DNA from 2 places in the Pseudomonas sp. GQ91 genome. Region 1 is predicted to be linked to the other one. Evidence: riboswitches for the same ligand, from Rfam matches in the RefSeq annotation. Region 1 holds a riboswitch; the other holds the start of a gene.
The links. A riboswitch is a leader RNA that binds a small molecule or an ion and turns the genes downstream of it on or off. The one in region 1 is predicted to bind cobalamin.
Positions count from the first base shown of each region.

Region 2: linked by a shared signal. The riboswitch ahead of cobW (cobalamin biosynthesis protein CobW) and the one ahead of cobO (cob(I)yrinic acid a,c-diamide adenosyltransferase) in region 1 are both predicted to bind cobalamin.

Region 1 is NZ_JCAXED010000008.1:19,230-26,653, forward strand. It holds gene AC6CIA_RS13435 (PQQ-dependent sugar dehydrogenase) at 97-1,410, opposite strand; cobalamin riboswitch at 1,510-1,757, shown strand; gene cobO (cob(I)yrinic acid a,c-diamide adenosyltransferase) at 1,835-2,446, shown strand; gene AC6CIA_RS13445 (cobyrinic acid a,c-diamide synthase CobB) at 2,443-3,753, shown strand; gene bluB (5,6-dimethylbenzimidazole synthase) at 3,758-4,408, shown strand; gene cbiB (adenosylcobinamide-phosphate synthase CbiB) at 4,405-5,313, shown strand; gene cobD (threonine-phosphate decarboxylase CobD) at 5,306-6,295, shown strand; gene AC6CIA_RS13465 (cobyric acid synthase) at 6,292-7,424, shown strand, end outside.
Region 2 is NZ_JCAXED010000001.1:57,145-64,568, forward strand. It holds gene nfuA (Fe-S biogenesis protein NfuA) at 1-307, shown strand, start outside; gene cobM (precorrin-4 C(11)-methyltransferase) at 547-1,293, opposite strand; gene AC6CIA_RS00210 (cobalamin biosynthesis protein) at 1,374-1,787, opposite strand; gene AC6CIA_RS00215 (CbtA family protein) at 1,784-2,485, opposite strand; gene AC6CIA_RS00220 (CbtB domain-containing protein) at 2,497-2,685, opposite strand; cobalamin riboswitch at 2,781-3,007, opposite strand; cobalamin riboswitch at 3,050-3,251, shown strand; gene cobW (cobalamin biosynthesis protein CobW) at 3,345-4,412, shown strand; gene cobN (cobaltochelatase subunit CobN) at 4,416-7,424, shown strand, end outside.

The DNA of each region.
Region 1 (7,424 bases):
GGGTAGCGGCAAGTTTCAAGCTATAAGCTACAAGAGGTCTCATCGCCCCGCTTGCAGCTTGCAGCTTGCAGCTTGCAGCTTGCCGCTGCCTCTCTCCTACTGCGTAGCTGAAATCCGCCACACCTTATTTCCCACGTCGTCTGCTACCAGCAAGGCCCCTTGCCGATCGATCACAACGCCTACCGGCCGCCCCATGGCTTTCTCGTCGCTATTGAGGAAGCCGGTCAACACATCCACCGGTTGGCCTTTCGGCATGCCCCCTTCAAACGGTACGAAAATCACCTTATAGCCACTGTGGGGCTTGCGGTTCCATGAACCGTGCTGGCCGATAAACGCGCCGTTGCTGAACTGCGCCGGCAGCGTCGTGCCTTCGGCGAAGGTCAGGCCCAGCGAGGCCGTATGCGGCCCGACGGCATAATCCGGCACGATGGCTTTGGCCACCAGATTCAGATCCTGCGGTTTCACGCGCACATCCACGTGCTGGCCGTAGTAGCTGAACGGCCAGCCATAAAAGCCGCCATCCTTGACTGACGTGATGTAGTCCGGCACGAGGTCGCTGCCGATTTCGTCGCGCTCGTTGACCGCGGTCCACAGCTTGCCGCTTTGGGGTTCCCAGGCCATGCCGTTGGGGTTACGCAGGCCGGATGCGAAAATCCGCTGCTTGCCGCTGGCTCGATCCACTTCCCAAATCGCCGCACGTCCCTGTTCGGCGTCCATGCCGTTTTCCCCGACGTTGCTGTTGGAGCCGACGCTGACGTACAGCTTGCTGCCGTCCTTGCTGGCGATCACGTTTTTGGTCCAGTGATGATTCAGAGGGCCGCCCGGCAGATCGATGACTTTGGTTTCCGGCGCGGTGATCGAGGTTTCGCCGGTCTGGTAGGGGAATCGCAGCAGCTTGTCCGAATCGGCGACATACAGATCGTTACCCACCAGGGTCATGCCGAACGGGGAGTTGAGGTTTTCCAGGAACACCGTACGGGTTTCCGCCACGCCGTCATGATCGGCATCACGCAGCAAGGTGATGCGGTTCGGGCTGGGTACACCGGCACCGGCACGACCCATGACTTTTTCCATGACCCAGCCGCGAATGCCTTGGGCATCATCCGGCTTGGGTGGTGCGTTGGTTTCCGCTACGAGCACGTCGCCATTGGGCAGCACGTATAGCCAGCGCGGGTGATCCAGGCCTTCGGCAAACGCCGCCACCTGGGTGCCGGGCGCGGCTGTCGGCTTGACGCCGTCGGGCCAGCCCACGGCCGGGGCGATGTTCACGGTCGGGATCAGCGTCTTGTTCGGCTCCGGCAGTTTGGGCGAAGGCCCGGTGCCATCGGACACTTGCAGGGTCGAACTTTCACCGCACGCGGCAAGGGCGCCTGCGGCCATGACCAGTAGGGCGAGTCGAGTCTTATGCATGTTTTTCTCCTCAGTACTTGTAGTCATAGAGGCGCGGGCCGGCGAGATGGTTCAAGTGCATGGCCGGCTTTAATTGACGCTCCACCCCCAACCCACTAACCTTCGCCGCTTGTTTCAGGTGCTCTGTGACGATCAAGTCGACAGAGTGAAACAGGGAAGCCGGTGAGTGAGCGCACTTGTACACAGTGCAGCCACAATCCCGGCGCTGCCCCCGCAACGGTAAATGAGTCAAGACGCTGCTTTTGCCACTGTATCGCTTCGATATGGGAAGGCGCACTGTCGGTCTGTTCTCCCCAGGGAGCGCGCCACTCATGAGTCCGGAGACCGGCCTGATCCATCCAACAGCATCACGGTGGGCGATGCTTGGCTTTACCTGTGTCTTTTCCTGCCTGCCGTTTTTGTCCAGCCCCAACGGAGAGCTGCCATGTCTGAATCCCCTGAGCGTGACGAACGCCATCTGGCGCGCATGCTGCGCAAAAAAGCGCTTATCGACGAGCGTATCGCCAATTCGCCAAATGAATGCGGGTTGCTGCTGGTGCTGACCGGCAATGGCAAAGGCAAGAGCAGTTCGGCCTTCGGCATGCTGGCTCGAGCCATGGGCCACGGCATGCAGTGCGGTGTGGTGCAGTTCATCAAGGGGCGCAACAGCACCGGTGAAGAATTGTTCTTCCGCCGCTTCCCCGAGCAAGTGCGTTTCCATGTGATGGGCGAGGGCTTTACCTGGGAAACCCAGGATCGCCAGCGTGATATCGCCGCCGCCGAAGCGGCCTGGCAGGTCTCGCGGGAAATGTTGCAGGATCCCGGCATTGGCCTGGTGGTCCTGGATGAGCTGAATATTGCCCTCAAGCACGGCTATCTCGATCTGGATCAGGTCCTCAGTGACCTGCAAGCCCGTCCGCCGATGCAGCATGTGCTGGTCACCGGGCGTGGTGCCAAGCCGGAGCTGATTGAAATGGCCGACACCGTGACTGAAATGGGCATGCTCAAACATGCGTTCCAGGCCGGGATCAAGGCACAGAAGGGCATCGAACTTTGAATCAGCCGCGACATTGCCCGGCCGTCCTGATCGCCGCGCCGGCATCCGGCCAGGGCAAGACCACCGTCACTGCCGCTCTGGCCCGTTTGCACCGCAATCTGGGGCGCAACGTACGGGTGTTCAAATGCGGTCCGGACTTTCTCGACCCGATGATTCATGAGCGCGCCAGTGGCGCGCCGGTCTATCAATTGGACATGTGGATGGTGGGCGAGCAGGAAAGTCGACGTTTGCTGTGGGAAGCGGCGGCTGAGGCTGACTTGATCCTGATTGAGGGTGTCATGGGCCTGTTTGACGGTACGCCGTCCAGCGCCGACCTCGCGCGGCATTTTGGCGTGCCGGTGCTGGCAGTCATCGATGGCACCGCCATGGCGCAAACTTTTGGCGCCCTGGCGTTGGGGCTCGCGCGTTATCAGCCGGACCTGCCGTTTGCCGGTGTGCTGGCCAATCGCGTGGGCACCTTGCGCCATGCGCAACTGCTGGAAGGCAGCCTGACAGAAGGCTTGCGCTGGTACGGCGCGTTGTCCCGCGAGACGGGCATCGAACTGCCCAGTCGCCATCTGGGCCTGGTGCAAGCCAGCGAATTGAATGACTTGGACCTGCGCCTGGATGCGGCCGCCGCCGCCTTGGGCAGCAGTTGCGAGGTGGCGCTGCCGCCACCGGTGAGGTTCGACGCGCCCGCAGTGATCACGGTCGAGCCGTTGCTGGCCGGGGTGCGGATTGGCGTGGCGCGTGACGAGGCGTTTGCCTTTACCTACGGCGCGAATCTCGATTTGCTGCGCGCCATGGGTGCCGAGCTGTGTTTCTTCTCGCCCCTCCATGACCATGACCTGCCTGAAGCCGACAGCCTTTACCTGCCCGGTGGCTATCCGGAATTGCATCACCAGGCGCTGGCGGAAAACACCTCGATGCTCGCGGCCATCCGCGCCCATCACGCCGCTGGCAAACCGCTGCTGGCCGAGTGTGGCGGCATGCTCTATTTGCTCTATTCGCTTACCGATGTCGACGGCCTGCGCGCTGAACTGCTGGGCCTGCTGCCGGGCGACGCGGTGATGCAAAAGCGTCTGGCTGCGCTGGCCCTGCAAACGGTCGAGTTGCCGGAAGGCGTGCTGCGCGGTCACACCTATCATCACTCACTGACCAGCACTGAATGGCAGCCGATCGCACGAGGCTTGAGCCCCAATGGCGGGCGCGGCGCCGAGGCGGTGTATCGCGATGGGCGAATGACGGCCTCGTACGTGCACTTTTATTTCCCGTCTAACCCGCAGGCGGTTGCGGCGCTGTTCGCGCCTGCGCGTGGGGTTATCTGAGACCATGACCGACAATGCCTTCCCCCCGGCCGATCGCGAAGCTGTCTATCGCGCCATCGCCGAGCGCCGCGACATGCGCCACTTCAGCGGTGGCAGCGTGGCGCCTGAACTGTTGCAGCGTCTCCTGCAGGCGGCCCATCAGGCCCCCAGTGTCGGGCTGATGCAGCCCTGGCGCTTTATCCGTATCAGCGACCGCACTCTGCGAGGCCGGATCCAGCAACTGGTGGAAGAAGAGCGGGTCCGCACGGCTGAGGCCCTTGGCGAGCGTTCCGCGCAGTTCATGAAGCTCAAGGTCGAGGGCATCAACGATTGCGCCGAGGTGCTCGTGGCCGCGTTGATGGATGATCGCGAACGACATATTTTCGGGCGCCGCACCCTGCCGGAAATGGACATGGCCTCGCTGTCCTGCGCGATCCAGAATCTGTGGCTGGCGTCTCGCGCCGAAGGACTGGGCATGGGTTGGGTGTCGCTGTTCGAACCCCAGGCCCTGGCCGACCTGCTGGGCTTACCGTCCGGTGCCAAGCCGCTGGCGGTGTTGTGCCTGGGCCCGGTGACGGGGTTTTACCCGGCACCAATGTTGCAACTTGAAGGTTGGACCGAGCCACGTCCGTTGAGTGACATGCTGTATGAGAATTATTGGGGAGTGAGTCAATGAGTGTGGCCTTGCTGAGTGTCGCTGCAGTGGCGCTGGATGCGCTGCTGGGCGAACCCAGGCGCTGGCATCCGCTGGTGGCGTTCGGCAATTTTGCCGGACGTGTCGAGCAGCGTTTCAACTCCGCGGGGCGTGGCTGGCGCAGTCATGGCGTCACCGCCTGGTTTATCACGGTGGTGCCGCTGACCGTGCTGGCCACGGCCTTGTCCTGGGCGCCTGTGGTGGGCTGGATCATCGAGATTCTCGCGCTCTACTGCGCCTTGGGCATGCGCAGCCTGGGTGAACACGTTACGCCAGTGGCCCAGGCGCTGCGCAGTGATGACCTGGAGCAAGCGCGCAAACACGTCAGTTATCTGGTCAGTCGCGAAACCGGCGAACTGGACAGCACCGAAGTCGCTCGCGCGGCCACTGAGTCAGTCTTGGAAAACGGCAGCGATGCAGTGTTTGCCGCGTTGTTCTGGTTTGCCATCGCCGGTGTCCCGGGCGTGGTGCTCTACCGCTTGAGCAATACGCTGGATGCGATGTGGGGCTACCGCAATGAGCGCTTTGAGCGCTTTGGCTGGGCCGCGGCAAAAATCGACGACGTGCTCAACTATATTCCTGCTCGGCTTGTGGCGCTGACCTACGCGCTACTGGGCAAAACCCGCCTGGCGCTCAAGTGCTGGCGCACGCAAGGCTCCGCCTGGGACAGCCCCAACGCCGGCCCGGTGATGGCCGCTGGTGCCGGGGCCCTGGGCGTCGAGTTGGGCGGGGCGGCGACGTATCATGGCCAATTGCACCAACGACCAACCTTGGGCGAAGGACCACCGGCCGATGCGGATTCCATCGACCGAGGCTGGCAACTGGTGCAGCGCGGCGTATGGCTGTGGTTACTGGTTCTGTGTGCAGGGGCGCAATTTTATGCTTGAACACGGTGGTCGGCTGCGCAAGGCCGCGATGCAGTACGGGATCGCACAGCAAGACTGGCTGGACCTGTCCAGCGGCCTGGCGCCCTGGCCGTGGCCGATCCCGCCGATAGCGCAGCGGGCATGGGCGCGTCTGCCGGAGTCCGATGACGGCTTGGAGCAGGCCGCCTGCGATTATTACGGGGTCACCCAGGTGCTGCCGGTCGCGGGGTCCCAGGCGGCGATCCAGTTGTTGCCGCGCCTGCGTCGTGCGGGCAAGGTCGGCGTCTTGTCGCCGTGCTATGCGGAGCATGCCGAAGCCTGGCGCCGCGCTGGATATATCGTGCGGGAAGTACTGGAACAGGAAGTGGACTTTTTCCTCGACAGCCTCGACGTACTGGTGGTGGTCAATCCGAACAACCCTACAGGCCTCAGCCTTGCCCCCCAGCGTCTGCTGGACTGGCACGCGCGACTGGCTCAGCGCGGTGGCTGGCTGGTGGTGGATGAAGCGTTCATGGATAACACGCCGGCGTTGAGCGTGGCGAACCAGGCTAATCAGGTCGGCTTGATTGTGCTGCGCTCGTTCGGCAAGTTTTTCGGGTTGGCTGGGGTTCGCCTGGGGTTTGTGCTGGCGGAACGCAAGTTGCTCAAGTTGCTCGCCGAACAGGTCGGGCCTTGGGCGGTCAGCGGGCCGACGCGGGAAGTGGGCCAGGTCTGCCTGAAAGATACGGCCGGCCATGCACGCCAGCGCCGGCGCTGCGAGGAGGCGAGCCAGCGGTTGTCGGTATTGCTGGAAAAGTACGCACTGCGGCCGCAAGGCGGCTGCGCGCTGTTTCAGTGGCTGATCACCCATCGCGCCGAACAATTGCATGAGTTCATGGCCCAGCGCGGCATTCTGCTGCGCCTGTTTGTCCACGACAGTAGCCTGCGCTTCGGCTTGCCGGGGACCGATGCCGATTGGCTACGCCTGGAACAGGCCCTCGACGCCTGGCAGGACGCCTCATGAGCACCCTGATGGTGCAAGGCACCACTTCCGATGCGGGCAAAAGCACCCTGGTCACCGCGTTGTGCCGTTGGCTGGTGCGCCAGGGCGTGCCGGTGGTGCCATTCAAGCCGCAGAACATGGCGCTCAACAGTGCCGTGACGGCTGAAGGCGGCGAGATCGGCCGGGCCCAGGCGGTCCAGGCCCAGGCTGCCAGGCTGGCGCCGCATACCGATATGAATCCGGTGCTGCTCAAGCCCAACAGCGACACCGGCTCCCAGGTCATCATCCATGGGCGAGCGGTCACCAGCATGAACGCGGTGGCGTACCACGACTACAAATCCATCGCGATGCAGGCGGTGCTGGCCTCGCACGCACGGTTGAGCGCGGCCTATCCGGTGGTGATGGTGGAAGGTGCGGGCTCGCCCGCCGAGATCAACCTGCGGGCCAACGATATTGCCAACATGGGTTTCGCCGAGGCGGTGGATTGTCCGGTGCTGCTGATTGCCGATATCAATCGCGGTGGGGTCTTCGCGCACCTGGTGGGCACCCTGGAATTGCTGTCGCCGTCGGAACAGGCGCGGGTCAAGGGGTTCATCATCAACCGCTTTCGTGGCGATATTGCGCTGTTGCAGCCGGGCCTCGACTGGCTGCAGGCGCGCACCGGCAAGCCGGTGGTGGGCGTGTTGCCGTATGTGATGGACCTGCACCTGGAGGCCGAAGACGGCATTGACCAGCGCCAGATCGATAAGGCTGCGCAAGCGCTCAAGGTAGTGGTGCCGGTGCTCCCGAGAATCAGTAATCACACCGACTTCGATCCGTTGCGCCTGCATCCTCAGGTGGATTTACAGTTCGTCAGGCCCGGACAAGCCATTCCTGCAGCGGACCTGATAATCCTGCCCGGCTCCAAAAGTGTGCGCAGCGACCTGGCGTATCTGCGTGCCAATGGCTGGGAGCGTGCGATTGCCCGGCATCTGCGCTACGGCGGCAAAGTGCTGGGGATTTGTGGCGGATTGCAGATGCTCGGTGAGCAAGTGCATGACCCGCTGGGTCTGGAAGGCCCGGCAGGCAGCAGTGCCGGGCTCGGCCTGCTGGCGTTCGAGACCACCCTGGAAGAAGAGAAGCAATTGCGCAATGTACAGGGCCGGCTGAT
Region 2 (7,424 bases), on a different contig from region 1:
CATCAAGGCGCCCAACGCCAAGGTGCCGAACGTCAATGCCGACAGTCCGATCAACGAACGCATCAACTATTACCTGCAGACCGAGATCAACCCGGGGCTGGCCAGCCACGGTGGCCAGGTCAGCTTGATCGACGTGGTCGATGACGGTATCGCGGTACTGAAGTTTGGTGGTGGTTGCCAGGGCTGCGGCCAGGCCGATGTGACGTTGCGTGAAGGTATCGAGCGCACGTTGCTGGAGCGGATTCCCGAACTCAAGGGCGTGCGCGACGTGACCGATCACACGCAGAAAGAAAACGCCTACTACTGAGTAAGGCAAAAAACGACGCCCCGTGTAATGCCGGTCAGTTAAGCCTTTTCTGTAGGAGCGAGCTTGCTCGCGAAAAACGTCAACGATAACGCGTGCATTCAGGATAAACGCGGTGCCTTGGCGTTCTTCGCGAGCAAGCTCGCTCCTACAGTAGTTGGCGTTCCCTTAACTGACCGGCATTACGCGGGGCGTCGTTTTTTAAGCACGCCGCAGCAGGTGGCGGCCATTGCGTTGCTTTGTCAGGAACGATAGAGGTGCGCGTGACCTGCGCGATACAGTGATGACTCGCTGAAACTATCGCTGGCGAGTACCCGCCCCACCACAATCAAAGCAGTACGCCTGAAGCCTTTTGCTGCTGCTTTCTCGACAATATCCGCCAATGTACCAATCGCCCAGTCCTGATCCGGCCAGGTTGCGCGATGCACCACGGCGATCGGGCAATCGGCGCCGTAATGCGGCAACAACTCAGCAACAATCTTTTGCAAATGACTGACGCCAAGGTGAATTGCCATGGTGGTGCCATGCTGCGCCAGGCTGGCGAAGCTTTCCCTCGCCGGCATCGTGGTCTTGTCCGCATACCGCGTCAAAATCACGCTCTGGGCGATATCCGGCAGGGTCAATTCACTTTCCAGCAGGGCCGCGCAGGCCGCCACTGCCGTGACTCCCGGAATGATCTGGAAGGGAATCTGCAGCTCCCGCAAGTGCCGAATCTGCTCACCAATCGCGCCATATAGGCTCGGATCACCGGAATGCACCCGTGCCACGTCTTGACCTTTGCCATGGGCGTCCTTGATCAAATCGATGATCTGCTCCAGGTGCAACTCGGCGCTATTGATCACCTGTTCGGCCTGATGCCCTTCCAGCACTGCGGCCGGCACCAGGGAACCGGCATAGATGATCACCGGGCAACTGCGGATCAGCCGTTGGCCTTTGACGGTGATCAGTTCCGGATCGCCGGGGCCGGCGCCGATGAAGAAGACGGTCATGAATGGATTCCTGTGGAAAAGCAGGTGAGCAAGGCTCCAGATGAAGTTTGCTCATGATCAAACAAGGGATTATCCGGCGTTTAACCGGCGTACGCCAAGGCAAAGGTCGCCTGAGGGTTTTTTTGGCGAGTGATCAACAGCCGGGCAGGGGCCCCAGACAACTGCTCGGCCAGGGCCAGGGCGGCACTTTCGGCGATGCCGTGGCAACCGGTGTGGGTAAACGCCAGCGCCGAACGGTGGCTTAGCCGGGGGGCGTAGACCGTCAATTGCTCGGCAGCGAAAAACTGCAACGGCAGCCGGAGGGCATTGGCCAGTGCGAGCAACCCCGGTTCATCGCGTTTGTGCTCGATACTGGCCAGCGCGTTGATGCGCCGCGGATCGACTCCCTCGGCAGCCAGGGCGGTGTGAAACAGAGCGAGCAGGGTGTCGACGTCACAACCGCGCTGGCAACCCAGGCCGACCACCAGGATCGGCGTGGTGCTGTCTGGCCTCATGCCGCGTACTGAGTGGCGTGATTACGGCGAAACAACCAGGCGCTGATCAAGCCCAGCGCCAGCCAGAATGCAACGTTGGTCAACTGCGAGGCGAGCTTGAACTGCGTTTCCAGGGCTTCAGGCGCCAACATCGAGTGCACCAGCGGTTGCGGCGCGCCAATCACATGGGGCACCGCCAGAATCGCCACGCCGAGGATTTTCAGTAGCCAATGACGCCCAAACGCGATCAGTGCGATGCCCACGGCTGTGGAGGCAGCAGCGCCGATCCACCAGAGTTGCCGTTGCGCCAGATCCGCCGCGGCGGTGCCCGGCAATTCCGGTGGCAGACCCAACGTCGGCGCCAGCACAAACGTGGCGTAACCGGCCAGTCCCCAGAGCAACCCCTGGGCCGTACGAGTCGGTGCGCGCAGGGTGTACAGGCCGGCGAGCAATAGTGCGAAACCCACCGCCACCACCAGATTACTGCCCGTGGTGAACACCACGCGCTGCCAGCCATCTTCCGGGGCCCAAGCTTCGGCGTCGTGGCTGTGGGCCACGGTGCCTGCGGCGTGCTCGTGGACCTCGCTGGCGGCCGGGGCGCTTTCATAGGCTTCCGCCTGGATAATCAGCGGGGCAACCCACAGGCTTTGCAGCAAGGTCAACAACAGCGCGGCCAGCAGACCGGTAAAACCGGCGGTTTGGGCAATTCGCTTGATCATGTCGACAGCCCTCAATGGCACGGGAAGGCGGCGCTGTGGCGCGTATCGTGGGCGGCGTTGTGGACGGCCTCGATGTGCGAGAACCCGGCGAAGTACACCAGGCACACACCGAGGATCGACGCACCAATGGCGGCGGTCAGGCGCTGACTCAAGGTGGCGGTGCTGCTGGCGGTAGGCGAAGTGCTGCTGATGATCGACATGGCGCGTCCCTTTCGAGTGACAGGGTGAAACGAGCGCATGCAAACCCCGCGAGCCGGGCACGCAGGGTTCGGAACAGCGCCCGCCCACCGCGGGTTTGTTATTGAATGATCGGGCCGGTCTCCGGGCTTGCGAGGGGGGCTCTGGAAAGAGTCATCCCGAAAAGCGTCACCTTCCCATGCCGCTGGCACAGTGGATTTGACACTTCGCTCGCTTACCGTTGCGGGGGCAGCACCGGACTGGTCCTGAGCCTTGAAAAACAGCTCTGGATTTACCGGTTTCCCGTTTCACCCTGTGAAGGGCACCCGAAACAAGATGCGTAGGAGAGCATGGCCCGGGGATGGTAGTCAAATGGCCCGAGCCCCTGTAGCCTTGCAGCTTCGAGGTTCTTCGGCCGAGGTCGAAGCTAAGAAGGGAACGCGGTCAATGCCGCGGCTGCCCCCGCAACTGTAAAGGGTTTATCTGCCTGCCATGCCACTGCCGGAACCCGGCGGGAAGGCGCAGCCAGCGCCGCTCGAAAGAGCGGCAAGCCCCAAGCCAGGAGACCTGCCTCGCAACTGATTTTCCATTTCAACCGGGCGGGGTGATCCGGTGACGAATTTCGTTTCTGCGCGCCGCCGCAGGGCCAGTCGTCCCGTATGCCCGCCCTAAAGGGCATTCGATGAAAACACTGGCCAAACTCCCCGTCACTATCGTTACCGGCTTCCTCGGATCAGGTAAAACCACCTTGCTGCGGCATATGCTGGACAACGCGCAAGGCCGCCGCATCGCGGTGATCGTCAACGAGTTCGGTGAATTGGGCATCGACGGTGAGATTCTCAAGCAGTGCGCCATCGGTTGCACCGAAGAAGAAGCCAATGGTCGGGTCTACGAACTGGCCAACGGCTGCCTGTGCTGCACCGTCCAGGAAGAGTTCTTTCCGGTGATGCGGGAGTTGGTGGCTCGTCGTGGCGACCTCGATCACATCCTTATCGAAACCTCGGGCCTGGCCCTGCCAAAACCACTGGTCCAGGCCTTCCAGTGGCCGGAAATCCGCAGCGCCTGCACCGTTGACGCGGTGATCACCGTGGTCGACAGTCCGGCCGTGGCGGCCGGTACCTTCGCCGCGTTCCCGGATCAGGTCGATGCCCAGCGCAAGCTTGACCCGAACCTGGACCATGAGTCGCCGCTGCACGAGTTGTTTGCCGACCAGTTGGCCAGCGCCGACCTGGTGATCCTCAACAAGACCGACTTGATCAGCCCTGAAGACCTGGCCCGCGTGCGCCTGGAAGTGGCGCAAGAGTTGCCGCCGGCGGTGAAAGTCATCGAAGCCAGCAGTGGTCGCCTGCCGCTGGATGTGCTGATCGGCCTCGGTGCTGGCTCCGAAGCACATATCGACGCGCGCCATAGTCATCACGATCATCATCACGAAGGTGAAGACGATCATGAGCATGATCACGATGCGTTCGACTCCATCTCCATTGACCTGCCGCAGGCCGACGAAGCGCGGCTGCTGGATGCTTTGGCGCAACTGGTGGTGCAGCACGGGATCCTGCGCGTGAAAGGCTTCGCCGCGATTCCCGGCAAGCCGATGCGCCTGCTGATCCAGGGCGTCGGGACGCGTTTCGACAAGCATTTCGACCGTGCCTGGGGGGCTGATGAAGCCCGCACCACGCGGTTGGTGTTGATCGGCCAGGCATTGGATGCGGCGGGTCTCGAAGCGCAGCTGCGCGCCGCCCTCAGCGTTTAAATCATGCACTTGCTCAGGACCCAGCCCGGCGGATTCGTTGCCGATGACAACATCGCCGACCTCGGACAGACCCCAGCCGAGCTGGTGATCCTGTGCAGTGGCGACTCCAGCCTGGCATTGCTGGCGGAAGCGGCGCGGCAGTTGCCCGAGGATTATCCGAGCCTGCGCCTGGCCAATCCGATGCAGGTGCAGAACCATGCGTCGGTCGATCTGTATGTCGACCAGGTGCTGCGCCATGCCAAGCTCATCCTGATTTCGCTGCATGGCGGCATTGGCTACTGGCGCTACGGCATTCAGCGCCTGGTGGAGCTGGCGGAGCAGGGCGTACAACTGATTCTGGTGCCAGGCGATGACCGGCCTGACCCGGAACTCAGCAGCCTGAGCACCGTCGATGCCGAGACGCGCGATCGCTTGTGGCAGTTCCTGCGCCAAGGTGGCCTGGGCAATGCGTTGAATTTTTATGGCTGCCTGGCAGCCGGCCAATTGGGCCGCGCTTACCCCTGGTGCGAACCGCAGATCCTGCCGCGCACGGCGATTTATCATCCACGCCAGGCCCATGCCGGGCTGAGCGATTGGCAGGCGGACTGGCAAGCCGAGCGTCCGGTGGCGGCGGTACTGTTCTACCGTTCGCATTTACAGGCGGCCAATACCGCTTTCATTGATGTGTTCTGCCAGCGTTTGCAGGCCTCGGGACTCAACCCGTTGCCGATGGCGGTGGCCAGCTTGAAGGAGCCCGGCTGCCTCGCGGTGGTTGAGGACCTGCTGGATGAAGTCCAGGCATCGGTGATTCTGAATACCACCGGTTTTGCCCAGTCCAGCCCTGAAGCGCCGCATCTGCGGCCGTTTCGGCGCAATATACCGGTGATTCAGGCGATTTGTGCCCAAGACAATGAGCCGGGCTGGCGAGCCAGCGAGCAGGGCCTTGGACCGCGTGACCTGGCGATGCACATTGCCTTGCCGGAGCTGGACGGTCGCATCATCAGCCGGCCCATCAGCTTCAAGGACCTTGCCTGGCGCAGCGAGCGCAGTCAGTCGGACGTGGTGTGCTATCGGGCCGTAGCGGAACGCATGGATTTTGTCGCTGAACTGGCGCGACGCTGGGTTGACCTGGCACAGGTGCCAAACCCGCAAAAGCGTATCGCGTTGATTCTCGCCAACTACCCGACCCGTGACGGCCGCATCGGCAATGGCGTGGGCCTGGACACCCCGGCCGCCGCCTTGAATATTCTCCGTGCGCTGCAAGCCGAGGGGTATCCGCTGCCGCAGGTGTTACCGGACAGCGGCACGGCGTTGATTCAGCAACTGCTGGGTGGCGTGAGCAACGACCTCGATAGCCTGGACCTGCGCCCCTGCCATCAAAGCCTGGGACTGGACGCCTACGACACCCTGTTCAAGCAGTTGCCCGAAGCCAACCGCGCCGCAGTGTTGGCGCGCTGGGGCACGCCGGATCATGACCCGATGTTCCGTGACGGCCGCCTGATGATCGCCGGCGTGCGCTTTGGCCTGACCTTTGTCGGTATTCAGCCCGCCCGCGGCTATCAGGTGGACGCCAGTGCCGTGTATCACGACCCGGACCTGGTGCCACCCCACGCCTATCTGGCCTTCTACTTCTGGTTGCGCCAGACCTACGGCGCCCATGCGCTGATTCATGTGGGTAAGCACGGCAACCTGGAGTGGCTACCGGGCAAGGGCGTTGGACTTTCCGAGAGCTGCTGGCCGGATGCGCTGCTCGGCCCGCTGCCCAATATCTATCCGTTTATTGTCAATGACCCGGGCGAGGGCGCCCAGGCCAAGCGCCGTACCCAGGCAGTGATCATCGATCACCTGATGCCGCCGCTGAGCCGCGCTGAAACCTACGGCCCATTGCGTAATCTGGAACTGTTGGCCGATGAGTATTACGAAGCGCAGTTGCTCGACCCACGACGTGCCAGGGAGCTGCAAAAAGATATTCTGCGACTGGTACGCGAGACGCGTATCGACCAGGAACTGATGCTCGATGCCAACCTCGACAGCGACGTCGACGCGGCGATCTGGCTGCCACGCCTGGACACTTACCTGTGCGACCTGAAGGAATCGCAGATCCGCGACGGTCTGCATATCTTCGGAGAGTCCCCCGCAGGTCGGTTGCGTATCGACACCTTGCTGGCGCTGTCGCGCATTCCCCGTGGCGACGGCCGAGGCCCGCAAGCGAGTCTGCTGCGGGTCCTGGCCAAGGCCTTCGAGCTGGACTTCGACCCACTCGATTGCGCCTTGGCCGAACCCTGGACTGGGCGCCGTCCCGAGGCATTGCAGCAGATTGACTCACAGTTATGGCGCACCGCGGGCGACACCCGCGAGCGTCTGGAGTTGTACGCGGCGCGCTTGATCGAACACAGCCTGGAAGGCGTGGTCGCGCAACTCGATGTGCCTGGCTGGCAAGACGTCAAGGCGGTGATGGACAGCGTGCGCAGTGTGCTCGCACCACGCCTGGACGCCTGTGGCCCGGCAGAAATACGCGGTTTGCTGGATGCTCTGGCCGGGCGTTTTGTACCCGCCGGCCCCAGTGGCGCGCCAAGCCGTGGGCGCCTGGATGTGCTGCCTACCGGGCGCAACTTTTTCTCGGTGGACGTGCGCAATCTGCCGACCACCACCGCCTGGCGCCTGGGTTTTCAGTCGGCCAGCCTGATTCTGGAGCGGCATCTGCAAGACCATGGCGATCACCTGCGCCAACTGGGCTTGTCGGTGTGGGGCACCGCCACCATGCGCACCGGCGGTGATGACATCGCCCAGGCCATGGCGCTGATGGGCGTGCGCCCCGTATGGGCCACCGGCAGCCAACGGGTGGATGACTTCGAGATCCTGCCACTGAGCCTGCTCGACCGTCCGCGGGTTGATGTCACTTTGCGGGTGTCGGGTTTTTTCCGCGACGCGTTTGCCAACCTGATCCGTCTGTTCGATGCGGCGGTGCAAGCCGTGGCGGCACTGGATGAACCGGATGACATGAACCCGCTGGCCGCCAAGGTGCGCAGCGAG